Linked DNA regions of Tahibacter amnicola. The protein of the gene in region 1 interacts with the protein of each later gene in a pairwise test. Links are inferred from orthologs where the notes say so. Each region holds a gene or a part of one and is shown on either strand. Other genes may lie near its edges. The genes, in order: N4264_RS24320 and ftsZ.

Region 1 (7,454 bases):
GTCTTGGCGATGCCGATGCCCTCGTCGACGAGCTGGCCGGCCCGGGCCACCTCGCCCTGCGCCAACAAGGCCGTGACCAACGCGACGCGGATCGGAAGGTACTTCTTGTCGACGGCGAAGGCTTTCTCGAAATAGTCCCTGGCAACGGCGGCCTGATTGCGCTGGCTGGCCAGCACGCCCTGCACGTAGATCCAGCGGCCGTCTTCCGGCGCCACGGCGTTGGCATTGAACAGCGCCACCTCGGCGATCTCCGGGTACCCCGCCCGGGCATAGTCGCCGGCAATCAGGGCATAGGCCTCGGCCAGCGGCGGGCCGATCAGGGTCTTGCGGGCCGTCTCGAACGCCTCGCGTGTCTTCTGGAGCGTCTCGGCCTGGGCCTTGTCCAGCCGGGACAGATCCGGTTGCGGCAACGGCTTGATGACGCCGGCCGCAAACGCCGAGGCAGCACAGCCCAGCGCCAGGGCACAGGCAAGGGCAAGTCGGATGCGATTCATGGGACTCCGGTACCGCCGCGCGGTGATGGCAGAAAAGGCGAAGTGTAAGGGCTGGGCCTGAACGATGGCGTGCGCCGGCCGCCGGGGCGAAAAGTTCGCCGCGCCGGCCCAGTGCGCCATCGGGCTCTGGTAGATTCCGGCACGTCCTCCCAGGTATCGCCTATGTCCGGCAAGAATCAATTCTCCCTGCTGCGGTCGCGTCGTTTCGGCCCGTTCTTCTGGACCCAGGCACTCGGGGCCTTCAACGACAACGTCTTCAAGAACGCGCTGGTCAGCCTGATCGTTTTCCAGGTGGCCACCACGTCATCGGCGCAGAGCAACATCTACACGAACGTCGCCGCCGCGCTCTTCATCCTGCCCTTCCTGCTGTTCTCGGCCACCAGCGGCCAGCTTTCCGACAAATTCGACAAGGCACGCATCGCCCAGCTGGTCAAGGTGATGGAGCTGGCGATCATGCTCGTCGGCCTGGTCGGCTTCGTCCTGCACAGCATTCCGCTGCTCCTGGCAATGCTTTTCATGATGGGCCTGCATTCGACCCTGTTCGGCCCGCTCAAATACGGATTGCTGCCGCAGGTTCTGCAGAAGGATGAACTGGTCGGCGGCAATGGTCTGATCGAGATGGCCACGTTCATGGCCATCCTGGTCGGGCAGATCCTGGGCAATGTGTTGATCGATACACCCGTCTACGGGCCGTGGCTCGTCGGCGCGGCAACGATTGCGATCGCCCTCGTCGGCGTGGCCACTTCGCGCGCCATGCCGAAGGTCGACGCCCCGGATCCGGGCCTGGTCATCAACTGGAATCCCTTCACCGAAACCTGGCGCAACCTCGGGCAGATCCGCGGCAATCGCGCGGTGTTCCTGTCCTGCCTGGGGATCTCCTGGTTCTGGTTTTTCGGTTCCGTGTTCATCACCCAGCTGCCCAACTACGCCAAGTTCGTGCTCGGCGGAACGAACACCGTCTACACCTTCCTGCTCACGCTTTTCTCGCTGGGCATCGCGACCGGCTCGCTGCTGTGCGAACGCATGTCGGGCCACAAGGTGGAAATCGGACTCGTCCCGTTCGGCTCGATCGGCATGACGCTGTTCGGCGCCGACCTGTACTTTGCGCACCCGACCCTGGCCACCACGCAGGGCCTTGGCATCGCGGCGGTGCTGGCGACGCCGGGTATCTGGCGCGTCATCGTCGACCTGGTGCTGATGGCCGTATTTGCGGGTTTCTTCATCGTGCCGCTGTTCGCGCTGATCCAGACGCGCTCGGATCCGGCGCGCCGCTCGCGCGTCATCGCCGCCAATAACATCCTCAATGCGCTGTTCATGGTGGTGGCGGCCGGCCTCTCGGCCGTGCTGCTCAACGTGGCCGGCCTGAGCATCCCGCAATTGCTCCTGGCTACTGCGCTGATGAACGCCGTGGTCGCCATCTATATCTACACCCTGGTGCCCGAGTTCCTGATGCGTTTCCTGACCTGGATCCTGGTCAACACGCTCTACCGCATCAAACTGGAAGGCCTGCAGCGCATTCCCGACGAAGGACCGGCGCTGCTGGTCTGCAACCACGTCAGCTACATGGACGCGCTGATCATTGGCGGCAGCGTGCGCCGGCCGGTACGTTTCGTGATGTACTATAAAATATTCAATATTCCACTTCTCAGCTTCATCTTCCGCACGGCCAAGGCGATTCCGATTGCCGGTGCCAGGGAGAATCCGGACTTGCTGGAGAAAGCATTCGACGCCGTCGACCAGGCGCTCGCCGAAGGCGAGGTGGTGTGCATCTTCCCCGAGGGAGCGCTGACCAAAGATGGCGAGATAGCCCCGTTCCGCGGCGGCGTGGAACGCATCCTGGCGCGCCGCCCGGTGCCGGTCGTCCCGCTGGCGCTGCGCGGCCTGTGGGGCTCGGTATTCAGCCGTCGCGATACACGGCTGGGCCGCTCGCGCCTGCCGCGCCGGTTCTGGTCACGCATTGGCCTGGCCGCGGACGAACCCGTGCCGGCGGATGCGGCCAACGCGGCGCACCTGGAGCAGCGTGTTCGCGCCCTGCGCGGCAGCTGGGCCTGAGGGTGAGGGTCACCCTGTCTACCACCTTGGCCGGCCGCGCAGACCGGGTCGGCGCCGATTGGAAACGCCATGCCGCCTGAGTCATCCCGCATCCTGTTTCTGAGTGTTTCGGCCGGCGCCGGTCACGGCCGTGCGGCCGAGGCGCTGCGCGTGGTCGCCGAGAAACGACACGGTGCCCAGACCCGGCACTGGGACGTGATGGATCACGTGCCGTCCACGTTCAAGAAGCTGTATACGGAATACTATCTTCGCCTTGTGGATAAGTTCCCGGCGATCTGGGCGCAGATCTACCGCATCACCGACCAGACGCCGCCCGATGCCACGATGGCACGCCTGCGCCGCGCCATCGAGCGCCTCAACGCCCGCTCGCTGCGTCTGGCGATCGAGGAATTCGCGCCGCACGCGATCGTCTGCACGCACTTCCTTCCGGCCGAACTGCTCCAGCGCGAGCGGCGCCGCGGCCGTCTGGCCACGCCCACCTTCGTGCAGGTCACGGATTTCGACCTCCATTCGCTGTGGGTCGTGCCGGAACTGGACGGCTACTTCGCGGCCAGCGACGAGGTCGCCTACCGCATGCGGGCCCGCGGTCTGCCGGCCGATCGCGTGCACGTGACCGGCATTCCAATCATGCCCGTGTTCTCGCAGCCGCATCTGCGCGCCGAATGCGCACGCGAGTACCGGCTCAATCCGGATCTTCCCACCCTGCTGCTCATGGGCGGCGGCGCCGGCGTGGGCGCGCTCGACGAGGCCGCGGAAAAACTGCTGCATATCGAGCGCGATTTCCAGCTCGTGGCCCTGGCGGGAAAGAACGCGGCGATGCTCGACCGCCTGTCGCAACTGGCCGGCCGGTATCCGGGCAAGCTCATTCCCCAGGGCTACACGAACCGGATCGAGCGGCTGATGGGCGCTGCGGATCTTGCGATCAGCAAGCCGGGGGGACTCACCACGTCCGAGTGCCTGGCGATGGGATTGCCGATGATCGTGTTCTCGCCCATTCCGGGGCAGGAGGAGCGCAACTGCGACTACCTGCTCGAACACGGCGCCGCACTCAAGGCTGTCGACGCCGTCGCCCTGGAATACCGTGTGCGCAAGCTGCTGGAGAACCGTGCGGCGCTCACGCGTATGCGCGACCGGGCCAAGACACTGGGCAAGCCCGCCGCCGCAGTCGCGGTGATGGAACAGGTCGTCGCGGGCCTGTGATCGTTTTCGCCCGGACCATGACGTGAGTTCGCCTGGACACCCACTGCGCGTCGGCATCACGGCGCGACTGGTGACCGGCGACCCGGCGGCGGGCGGCGCCCGGCGCAAGGATATGCTCGCCGCCGAACGCGACCTCATTGACGCGATTGCCCGCGCCGGCGCCTTGCCGCTGATCCTGCCGTGGACGCGCGAAGGCCAGTTGCCCATCGCCGCGATCGTCGAGGGCATCGATGCGCTGGTCCTGCAGGGTGGCGCCGATGTTGCGCCGGAATCCTATGCCCAGGCCCCACTGCGATCCGAATGGACGGGCGATGCGACACGCGATGCGTTCGAGCTGCAGCTGCTGCGCGGCGCCGTCGCGCACGGCCTGCCCGTGCTCGGCATCTGCCGCGGATGCCAGCTCATCAACGTCGCCTACGGCGGTACCCTGTTCCAGGATCTGGCGCAGTTGCGCGCGCGCAGCCGCTGTCACTCGCAGCCATTGATCTACGAGCGTCATCACCACGCGGTTGCACTGGCCGCTGGCGGCTTGCTGGAATCGCTGTACGGCCGGCAACAGGGCGGCGTCGTGTCCGCGCATCACCAGGGCATCGACCGTCTTGGCGATGGTTTGAAGCCGGAAGCGTGGTGCGCCGAGGATGGCCTGGTGGAAGCGGTTCGTGCCGAATCGGGCTGGGTGCTGGGTCTGCAATGGCATCCGGAATTCCGTGCACCGGTCGCCGATGCACTCGATTTCGCGCCGTTAATGGACACTTTTTTAGCCGCGGCAATGGGGAAGTGGTCTTTGACCCCGGCTGCATCCGCGCCGTAAGCTCCAGCGCCGGAAACCTTACCGATTTATCCATTTTCTGCGGCACAGGGGCATGCCGCTGTACCAACCCGGTGCGTCCCGACCACAGGGAACGCCGTAGCCATCGACGCTTATGTCCCCGCCCGTTGTACTCGTCGACACCTGCCCTGCCCTGTCACTACCGCGCGATATCACGTGGTCGGGAAAGGGGCGTACGCTGCTCCAGCTGGCGCCACGTCTGCGCGCCAGTCGTGTACCACCCAGCCTGTGCGTGGGATGGCAAACCTGGCGCGAGCACCGCAGTGCCACGATCGCGCGCATTGCCCGTCATTTCGGCCGGGGCGCCCTGGCGATCCGCAGTTCCTCTGCGGCAGAAGACCTGGCAAGCGCCTCCCAGGCCGGGCGCTACACCTCCCGCCTCGGCGTATGCGCCGGCGACGCGTCCGCGCTTGGGGCCGCCATCGACGCAGTCTTTGGCAGCTACGATTCGCGCAGCACCAATGACGAGGTCCTGATCCAGCCGCTGGTCACCTCACGCCTGGCGGCCGTTGTCGCCAGTCACGCGATCGAGGACGGCGCGTCCTACTACGTTTTCAGCCTGGTCGAAGGGCCACGGACTGATTCGGTCACCCGCGGCGATGTTCCGGTGCGAACCGTGTATCTTGCCCGGGAAGCACCGACCGCCGACGATCCGGATATCGCGCGTCTGCACGCGGCCATCGGGGAGCTGGAACGTCTTTGCCCCGCAGGTCCGATCGAGGCGGAGATGGTGATCGACGGCGACGCCGTCGTCCTCCTGCAGGTGCGCCCCGTCATCGCGCCGCCGTTGCCGGACCCGACGGCCGCGCGGCGCCGCCGGCGCCAGCTCAATCTGGCGCGCAAGTCGCTGTGCGAGCCCGATCCCCATTGCCTGGGTGAAAGGCGCGTGCTGGCGCTGATGCCGGACTGGAATCCGGCCGAGCTGCTGGGCGCGCATCCACGCCCACTGGCATTGGGACTGTTTGGCGAGCTGATCGGCCGCTCCGCCTGGCGTAGCGCCCGTGCCGCGTTCGGCTACCGGATGCTGGCGGATACTCCGTTGCTGCTGCCTTTTGGCGGCCGCCCGTATGTCGACGTCAGGGCCAGCGCCAATTCGCTGCTTCCGGCCAGCATCGATACGGTTACCGCCGCCGCGCTGGTTGATGCATGGCAGGAACGCCTGCTGCGGCGCCCCGAACTGCACGACAAATACGAATTCACCGTCGCACAGACCTGTGTCGACTTCCAGTTCGATGCCGATCATGCGATCCGCTACGCCGGACTGCTCGGCCGCGAGCGCCTGGCCCGCTACCGCGCGGCGCTTGCCACGGTCAGCGCCCGCTGTGTGGACGCCACCGCGCTACAGCATTCTGATCACCGCTTTGCGCAGCTGCGCCGCGCCGTTTCTGCGCCGGAAATGCATCCACTGGCGCTGATCCGCGCTGCCACGGCGCTGGGCGCGCTGCCGTTCGCGTCGGTTGCCCGCCAGGCGTTTGTGTTCGAGGCGCTGATGCGCTCGGCGGTGGCGCGCGGCGCATTGAGCGAATCGCGACTGCTGATGCTGCAGCAATCCTGCGCCACGGCCACGCGCGATTTCCTGACGGCTGGCCGCGACGAGCAGATGGCCCAATTCGGGTTTCTGCGTGCCGGCACTTTCGAGATCACCACGCCGCCACTGGCCGAGCTGGGCGTGGAAGCGCCTGCTGCCGGGCTGCATCAGGCACCGCCTTTTGAACTGACGGGCAACGAGGCGGGTGCACTTCAGAAATTGCTGCGCGAAGCGGGCTATCACCTGTCGGCCGGCGAGCTGATCAAACGCTATCAACAGGCGCGGCAAGGTCGCGAACGCGGCAAATACGCCTTGTCGCACGCGGTCTCGGTGTTGCTCGAAGCAATCGTGCGGGCGGGCGCACGGATCGGCCTGGATCGCGAATCCCTCAGCTGGCTCACACCGCATGCCTTCGCGCATGCCCTCGCCGGCGTGGACTGCACCGCGCAGATCACCCACGCGCGCGAGCAGCATCGCGTGGACGCTCTGCTGCGGCTGCCACCGGTACTTGACCCCACCCGCTCGCTCGACAGCGTCACCGTGGATGCGGGCGCGCCCAGCTTCGTCGGCAACGGCCGCGGTACCGGGCGTGTGGTGCGGGTTGCCGCATCCGCGTCGCCGGCCAGCATACCCTCGCGTGCGGTGCTGGCCATCGAAAGCGCCGATCCGGGTTTCGACTGGATCTTCTCGCGCGCGCCCGCCGCGCTGATCACCGCCTTCGGCGGGCCGAATTCGCACATGGCCATTCGCTGCGCGGAACTGGGCGTACCCGCCGTCCTGGGCCTGGGGCTTGAACGCTGGCGTCGCCTGGCCACTACCCGTCATTTGTGCGTCGACGCGGCGACCCAGTCGCTCACGCCTCTTCACCATTGCCGCTGACAACTGACCGGATGAATGCACTGAACTGGGACTACTCCGCCCTCGCGACGCACTACGACAAACGCGCGCCCTACGCCACCGACGCCATCGATGCACTGGTCGCGGCACTGCAGCTGGACGCCACCTGCGCCGTGGCCGACATCGGCGCGGGCACCGGTCGCCTGAGCCTTCCCCTGGCCGAACGCGGACTCACGGTCACCGCGGTCGAGCCCAATCCGCAGATGCGCGCCATCGGCGAGCAGATCCGGCATCCACGGCTGCGCTTCGTCGATGGCTGCGGTGAAACGACGGGCCTGCCCGCCGGCGCATTCGGACTGGTGAGCTATGGGTCATCGTTCAACGTGCTCGATACCACCGCCGCGCTGGACGAGTCCTGCCGGCTGTTGCAGAACAACGGCGCCATTGCCCTGCTGTTCAATCATCGCGACCTGGAGGATCCGCTCCAGCGCGAGGTCGAAGCCGTGATCCGCCA
Region 2 (7,580 bases), 140 kb from region 1 along the record:
TGCTGGAGGTCAACACCACGCCCGGCATGACCAGCCATTCGCTGGTTCCCAAGGCAGCGCGTGCTGCCGGCGTGGATTTCGAAACCCTGTGCTGGCGCATCCTCGAAACCAGCCTGGCGGAGGATGCATGAGCGGACAGGCGCTGCAACGGCTGCTGGCCTGGGGTATTGCGCTGACGCTGGTCGCGCTCCCCGTGGTCGGGTTGCTCAATGGCTGGTACGCCGCCGACCGCTGGCCGGTGCGCCAGCTGGAGCTGCATGCCGAGTTCGCCAATGTGAGCGCCGAGCAGATCCGTGCCGCGGCGTCGCCGGCCATTGGCACCGGCTTTTTCGCGGTCGATCTTGCGAGCGTGCAGCGCAACGTGGCGCAATTGCCGTGGGTGGAGCGGGTCGAGGCGCGCAAGCGCTGGCCCGATACCCTGGTGCTGAGGGTGTTCGAACAGCATCCCTTCGCCCATTGGGGCGAGAACCGCCTGATCAGTCGCGACGGCCGTCTGTTTGAAGTACCGGGTTCGGCCGACATCCAGGGCCTGCCCAAGCTGTCTGGCCCCGACGAACGCATGCCGGATGTGGTGCGGTTTTACACCGACGCCGCATCGCGCCTGACCGGCTCGGGACTGACGATCACCGGCGTGGAGCTCAGTGCCCGCGGCAGCTGGACGCTGGTGCTCGACAGCGGCGCGCGCGTGGTGGTCGGTCGCGAGCAGGTGCAGGAGCGCCTCAGCCGTTTCGTTGACATCTATCCACGCGTGGCTGCGCTCAATCCCGGCGCGTTCGAGTACGCCGACCTTCGCTACAGCAATGGTTTCGCCATGAAGTGGCCCGATGCCGCACCGCCGCCGGCGGTGACGCTCAGCCCCGCGGGAGACGCCTGACCCATGAATCGCAAGAGCGAGAAATCGTTGATCGTCGGCCTGGACATCGGCACGTCCAAGACGGTGGCCATCGTCGGCGAATTCCAGCCGGGCGAGCCGGTGGAGATCATTGGCGTCGGCTCGCATGCCTCGCGCGGGCTCAAGCGCGGCGTGGTGGTGGATATCGAATCGACGGTGCAGTCGATCCAGCGCGCGATCGAGGAAGCCGAGCTGATGGCCGGCTGCGAGATTCGCTCGGTCTACGCGTCGATTTCCGGCAGCCATATAAAAGATGAGAACTCGCACGGCACGGCGCCGATCCGTGACAAGGAGGTCACCCCGGCCGACCTGGATGCCGTACTCAACGCGGCCAGCGCGCTGGCGATACCGGGCGACCGGTGGGTGCTCTACAAGGAGCCGCAGGAGTATCTGATCGACGGCCAGGAAGGGATCCGTCGTCCCGTCGGCATGTCCGGCGTGCGCCTGGAGGCCAATGTGCACCTGGTCACCGGTGCGGCGAGCGCGGCGCAGAACATCATGAAGTCGATCCAGCGCTGCGGGCTGACCGTCGACGAGCTGGTGCCCTCGGCCATTGCCTCCGCGCGTGCGGTGCTCACTTCCGACGAGCGCGAGCTGGGCGTATGCCTGGTCGACATCGGCGCGGGCACCACCGACATGGCGATCTACACCCAGGGCGCGATCCGTCACACGGCGGTGCTGCCGATCGGTGGCGACCAGGTCACCAACGATATCGCCCAGTTCGTGCGCACGCCGACGGCGAATGCCGAAGAGATCAAGATCCGCTACGCGTGCGCCCTCGCGCAGCTGGCGACGGCGGAGGAAACCATCCAGGTGCCCAGCGTGGGCGACCGTCCGCCGCGGCGGCTCGCGCGCCAGACCCTGGCCGAAGCCGTGCAGCCGCGCTACGAGGAAATCTTCGAGATGGCCCAGGCGGAGCTGCGCCGCTCGGGCCTGGAGGAGCTGACCCGCGCCGGCATCGTGCTGACCGGCGGCGGCGCCAAGATGGAAGGCGTCGTCGAGCTCGCCGAAGAGCTGTTCCACATGCCGGTACGCCTGGGCGTGCCGCAGCACGTCAGCGGCCTGGCTGATGTCGTTTCCAACCAGATTCACGCCAGTGGCGTCGGCTTGCTGCTGTACGGCGCGGGCCGCGAAGCCGTGCGTCGGCCGGCGGGCGCGGGAGTGGCGCGGGTCGGTGGCCTGTGGGGCAAGGTGATGAACTGGTTCAAGGGCAATTTCTGAAGACGTTATCGGCGACGCGCATCAGCGCGGCGCTGGAAGAGCAGGGTCAGGACGACCGGAAAGGGCAGGGAGCCGGTGAAGTGTGGGACCAGGCAGGGACGTCGCTTCCGTTCGCCCCTGAACGAGCGGAAGGAGCCGGCTGGGCCGGCAAGGGTCGGAAAGGCCACGGCAGGAGGCCGTGGAGCCGGATGAGACGTCCGGCAACCGGAGAACGCGCCTGTTCTCCGTGGCGTCGGTGGAACACGTGTTCCGCGCGGCGCGAACCATTAGCTCGTAATAACACCGGAGGATGGGAGACATGTTTGAACTCGTAGAACGACTGGCACCCAATGCGGTGATCAAGGTGATCGGCGTGGGCGGCGGCGGTGGCAATGCCGTGGCGCACATGGTTCAACAGCACGTCGAGGGCGTGGATTTTGTCTGTGCCAACACGGACGCCCAGGCGATCAAGAACAGCGGCGCGAAGCTGGCGCTGCAGCTGGGCGGCAACGTGACCAAGGGCCTGGGGGCCGGCGCGAATCCGGAAGTCGGCCGCCAGGCCGCCCTGGAAGACCGCGAGCGCATCGTGGAGATGCTGCAGGGTGCGGACATGGTCTTCATCACCGCCGGCATGGGCGGTGGTACTGGCACGGGCGCCGCGCCCGTGGTGGCGCAGCTGGCCAAGGAAATGGGCATCCTGACGGTCGCGGTGGTGACCAAGCCCTTCCCGTTCGAAGGCCGCCGGCGCATGCAGGTGGCGCTCAAGGGCATCGAGGATCTGAGTCAGCACGTCGACTCGCTGATCACCGTGCCGAACGAAAAGCTGCTGACGGTGCTCGGGCGCGACGTGACCTTGCTGTCAGCGTTCAAGCAGGCCAACGACGTGCTGCTGGGCGCGGTGCAGGGCATTGCGGATCTGATTACGCGCCCGGGCCTGATCAACGTCGACTTCGCCGACGTGCGCACGGTCATGTCCGAGATGGGCATGGCGATGATGGGCACTGGCGCGGCGCGCGGTGACGACCGTGCGGTCGCGGCCGCGGAAGCAGCGATCAACAACCCCCTGCTGGAAGACGTCAACCTCGCCGGGGCCTGCGGCATCCTGGTGAACGTCACGGCCGGCCCGAACCTCACGATGCGCGAGTTCGACGAGATTGGCCAGGTCATCCACGGATTTGCCAGCGAGGACGCCACGGTCGTCATCGGCACCGCGCTTGATCCGGAACTCCAGGACGAAGTGCGCGTGACGGTCGTGGCGACGGGCCTCAACCGTGCGGCCGCCCGGCAGGTGGTGCGCAAGGAAGAAGCGGCGGTGCGTCCGCGCCTGGTGCTGCGTACCGGCACCGGCAACGAAGTGGTCGACTACGCGCAGCAGCCCGCGACACGTGTGGCCGGTCCCGCGGCCCGCCACGTGACGATGGCGGAAACGCAGACGGCTGCGGAACCGGCCATGGACTACCTGGATATCCCGGCCTTCCTGCGTCGCCAGGCGGACTGATCGAACCACGGCTCCAGCCGCCGGCGGCGAGTGCCCCGACCCGCATCCTCCCGGATGCGGCCGGCACCGTGTCCGTGACGGCCGGGCGTGGAAAACGCAAAAACGCGGCGATGGCGACAGGCGCCGTCATCGTCCTGACTCTGTCCTTTGGTGGGCGGTGTGCGGTCTGCACACCGCCTTTTTTGTGCCCTAAGTCACAGGTAGTGTTGCGTTGACGCAACAGATTGTGGGCCTGGCGCGTCGTTTTGCTTTTCTGTCATAAAGCCCTGTGCTAGCATCCGGACCGTTTTGTTGGCTCCTGCCCCAGGGGACCTCTAAAGAATGATCAGACAACGCACGCTCAAGAACGTCATTCGAGCGACGGGCGTAGGCATCCACACCGGCGAAAAGGTCTACATGACCCTTCGTCCGGCGGCGGTGGACACCGGCATTGTTTTCCGCCGGGTCGACCTGACCGATCCCGTGGAAATCCATGCCCGTGCCGAGAATGTCGGTGACACCAGCCTGTCCAGCACCCTGACCAAGGGAACGACACGCGTATCGACAGTCGAACATCTGCTGTCCGCGATGGCGGGACTGGGCATCGACAACGCCTATGTCGATCTGTCGGCGTCGGAAGTGCCCATCATGGACGGCAGTGCCGGTCCGTTCGTCTTCCTGCTCCAGTCGGCAGGGATTGAAGAACAGTCCAAGGCCAAGCGGTTCATCCGCATCAAGAAGCCGGTCAAGGTCCAGGATGGCGACAAGTGGGCCCGCTTCGAGCCGTTCGACGGCTTCAAGGTCGGCTTCTCCATCGATTTCAACCATCCGATCTTCACCAAGAAGACGTCGGTCGCCGAGATCGACTTCTCGACCACCTCTTTTGTGAAGGAAGTCTCGCGTGCCCGTACCTTCGGGTTTATGCGCGACATCGAAATGTTGCGGGAACGGAACCTGGTTCTCGGTGGGTCGATGGACAACGCCATCGTCCTCGACGATTATCGGGTGCTCAACGAAGACGGTCTGCGCTACGAGGACGAATTCGTCAAACACAAGATCCTCGACGCGATCGGCGACCTGTATCTGCTCGGACACAGCCTTATTGGCGCGTTCTACGGCCACAAGTCGGGACACCAATTGAACAACCAGCTGCTTCGTACGCTGCTTGCCGATGTATCGGCGTGGGAGGAAGTCTGCTTCGACGATCCTGCCACAGCGCCGATTTCCTACGCCCACCCTGCCCAGGCGCTGTAGGAGTCACCTGCGGCGGCAGCCACGCCGCAGGGTTCTGGTACGTAAAGGAAACAAAAACTACTCGGCAAGGGATGCCATACGTAGAAATAGGGCCCGTAATTCCGGGTCTGCCAGTGTGACCGCCGCCTTGCTCAGATGCTCGGCAGTGGTGCGGGAAAGCGGCTTCCGCCTTGACGGTTCCGGGGGAACGGACGGCAAGGGTGCCACTTTGACGGTGAATGTCTTGAACGGCTTGCCCAGCGCTTTTTGCGCCTCGGCAAGGATGGGCGCCTGGTGAAGCCGAAGCTTCGCCGCCCACGTCGAGGTGTTCGCCAGAAAAACAACACGACCGGAACGGGCGTCGGCCAGGCAGCAATGCGGGCGGATGGCCGGGGGAAGTGTCAGGCGCAATCGAAGATCCAGCGCTTCCAGTGCTCGCGCGCGCTCGATGAGGGCAGCGACAGGGGACGTCTCCCCGATGGCTTTCAGGCCATCCGTGGAGCGTCGTGCGGAAGCGGGTTTTTTTGCTTGCATCACGGAAACCAGGCAGAACGAATTGGGCATGAACATCATAATCGTCGCGAAGCCGCACGCCGTACCGAAATCTATCGATCTCGGCTGCTGGCGGACCCGAATCAAGTGTGCCGCGGCACTCGGCACCGCCGCGATTGCCTGTGCCCTGCTCGGCGTGAGCGTGGCCTATACCATCGCCGGCCCGAAGAGCCGCGCCCTGGCAGAAGTGCAGGATCTGCGTGACGCCACGGCCACGCAGCTCAAGGAACTCGAGCAGGTCAAGATCAAGACGCAGCGCGATCTCGATGCGCTGGCGGTCAAGCTGGGCGAGCTGCAGGCCCACGCGACCCGGCTCAACGCCCTGGGCGAACGCCTTACCCGTGCCGGCAAGCTCGACGACGGAGAGTTCAATTTCGCCGAAGCGCCCAGCGTCGGTGGCCCGGAAGAAAACCTGCCGATCGGCCACGCCAGCGCACCCGCCCTGGAAGGCTCCATCGACGAACTGCGTGACCGCTTCTCGCGTCAGCAGGCCCAGCTGGAAGTCCTCGAAAACCTGTTGCTGGACCGCAAGGTCGAGTCGGATCTCCTGCCCAGCGGCATGCCGGTCGAATCCGGCTATATCTCCTCGTATTTTGGTGGCCGCCCCGACCCGTTCAGCGGCGCCAGTGCCTTCCATTCCGGTATCGACTTCGACGCCGCCGCCGGGGCGGACATCCACTCGGTCGCCGAGGGTGTAGTGAGCTGGTCCGGCCAGCGCCCGGGCTACGGCAATGTGGTCGAGGTCGACCACGGCAACGGCTACATGACGCGTTATGCCCACAATTCGCGCAATATCGCCGCAGTCGGCCAGCGCGTCCGCGTAGGCGACGTGATTGCCAAGGTCGGTTCGACGGGCCGGTCCACCGGTTCTCATGTGCATTTTGAAGTCTGGCTCAACGGTCGCGCGGTCAATCCCATCGCGTACGTGCGTAGCCAGCGCAAAGGTTGATCCACGTTCCGGCCGGGCCGTCGACAGACGGTCCGGTCTGGCCGCCGGCCGGTCGAGCCGCGGCCCATCCTGCCTCTGCCGTCCTGGCACGCGCGACGCCCCGGCCACTTGAATCGGCCCACCGGCGACCCACCATCCTTTTCCGAACACGGCTGGCGGCTTATCATCGTCGGTCTTCCCGAGCGTCCCGGCGGGGTCTCATGCGACCGCGCGGGTGCTTTCACCTTTTCTGAGCGACTGGATTTCCATGTTCAACCGTCTGATGACGAGCCTTTTCGGCAGCCGAAACGAACGCGTTCTGCGCCAGCTCAATAAGAACGTGGCGCAGATCAACGCGCTTGAGCCGGCGATGAAGGCCCTTTCCGATGCCGAGCTCAAGGGCAAGACCGACGAGTTCAAGAAGCGCTTGCAGGAAGGACAGACGCTCGACCAGCTCCTGCCGGAAGCCTTCGCCGTCTGCCGCGAGGCCTCGACCCGCGTGCTCGGCCTGCGCCACTACGACGTCCAGCTGATTGGCGGCATGGTGCTGCACTCCGGCCGCATCGCGGAAATGCGCACCGGCGAAGGCAAGACCCTGGTCGGTACGCTGGCGGTGTATCTCAATGCGCTGGACGGCAAGGGCGTCCACGTCGTCACGGTGAACGACTACCTCGCCAAGCGCGACTCGGGCTGGATGGGCAAGCTGTATACCTTCCTCGGCCTGAGCACCGGCGTGGTGTATCCGGGGATGCCCTACGAGGACAAGGCGGCTGCGTACCAGTGCGACATCACCTACGGCACGAACAATGAGTTCGGCTTCGACTACCTGCGCGACAACATGGCCACGTCGAAGGAGCAGCGCTACCAGCGCGGCCTCAACTACGCCATCGTCGACGAAGTCGACTCCATCCTGATCGACGAGGCCCGTACGCCGCTGATCATCTCCGGCCCGTCGGAGGAGTCGCCGCAGCTGTACGTGCGGATCAACCGCATCGTTCCCAAGCTGACGCGCCAGGAAAAGGAAGACGGCGAAGGCGACTACTGGGTTGACGAAAAGCAGAAGCAGGTGCACCTGTCGGAAGATGGCATGGAGCACGCCGAACAGCTGCTGCGCAAGGAAGGCATCGTCGGGGAAGACGAAGCCCTCTACGACTCCAAGCACCTGATCGTGGTGCACCACCTCAATGCCGCGCTGCGTGCCAACGCGCTGTACCAGCGCGATGTTGACTACATCGTGCGCGACGGCGAGGTGATCATCGTCGATGAGTTCACCGGGCGTACGCTGGCCGGCCGGCGCT

Evidence for each region.
Region 2: the proteins of N4264_RS24320 (region 1) and ftsZ interact in binary tests that used the Bacillus subtilis proteins (3 or more experiments, as listed by UniProt). The link is inferred for Tahibacter amnicola from one-to-one orthologs.

Annotation. Positions count from the first base shown.
Region 1 is NZ_CP104694.1:6,135,760-6,143,213, forward strand. The notes cover bases 1,858-4,680. They hold N4264_RS24320 (MGDG synthase family glycosyltransferase), read left to right. Parts: upstream 1,858-2,615; coding sequence 2,616-3,746; downstream 3,747-4,680. Other genes in these bases: N4264_RS24315 (MFS transporter), read left to right, coding at 1,858-2,546; N4264_RS24325 (gamma-glutamyl-gamma-aminobutyrate hydrolase family protein), read left to right, coding at 3,769-4,557; N4264_RS24330 (PEP-utilizing enzyme), read left to right, coding at 4,670-4,680. Outside these bases: N4264_RS24310 (tetratricopeptide repeat protein), read right to left, coding at 1-494; more of N4264_RS24315, read left to right, coding at 657-1,857; more of N4264_RS24330, read left to right, coding at 4,681-6,982; N4264_RS24335 (class I SAM-dependent methyltransferase), read left to right, coding at 6,994-7,454. UniProt on the Bacillus subtilis protein: Processive glucosyltransferase involved in the biosynthesis of both the bilayer- and non-bilayer-forming membrane glucolipids.
Region 2 is NZ_CP104694.1:5,994,824-6,002,403, reverse strand. Bases 1,552-4,500 are described here. They hold ftsZ (cell division protein FtsZ), read left to right. Parts: upstream 1,552-2,411; coding sequence 2,412-3,590; downstream 3,591-4,500. Other genes in these bases: lpxC (UDP-3-O-acyl-N-acetylglucosamine deacetylase), read left to right, coding at 3,912-4,500; ftsA (cell division protein FtsA), read left to right, coding at 1,552-2,113. Also shown: N4264_RS23720 (D-alanine--D-alanine ligase), read left to right, coding at 1-131; N4264_RS23715 (cell division protein FtsQ/DivIB), read left to right, coding at 128-874; more of ftsA, read left to right, coding at 878-1,551; more of lpxC, read left to right, coding at 4,501-4,823; N4264_RS23695 (DciA family protein), read right to left, coding at 4,881-5,366; N4264_RS23690 (M23 family metallopeptidase), read left to right, coding at 5,365-6,303; preprotein translocase subunit SecA, read left to right, coding at 6,551-7,580. UniProt on the Bacillus subtilis protein: Essential cell division protein that forms a contractile ring structure (Z ring) at the future cell division site. The regulation of the ring assembly controls the timing and the location of cell division.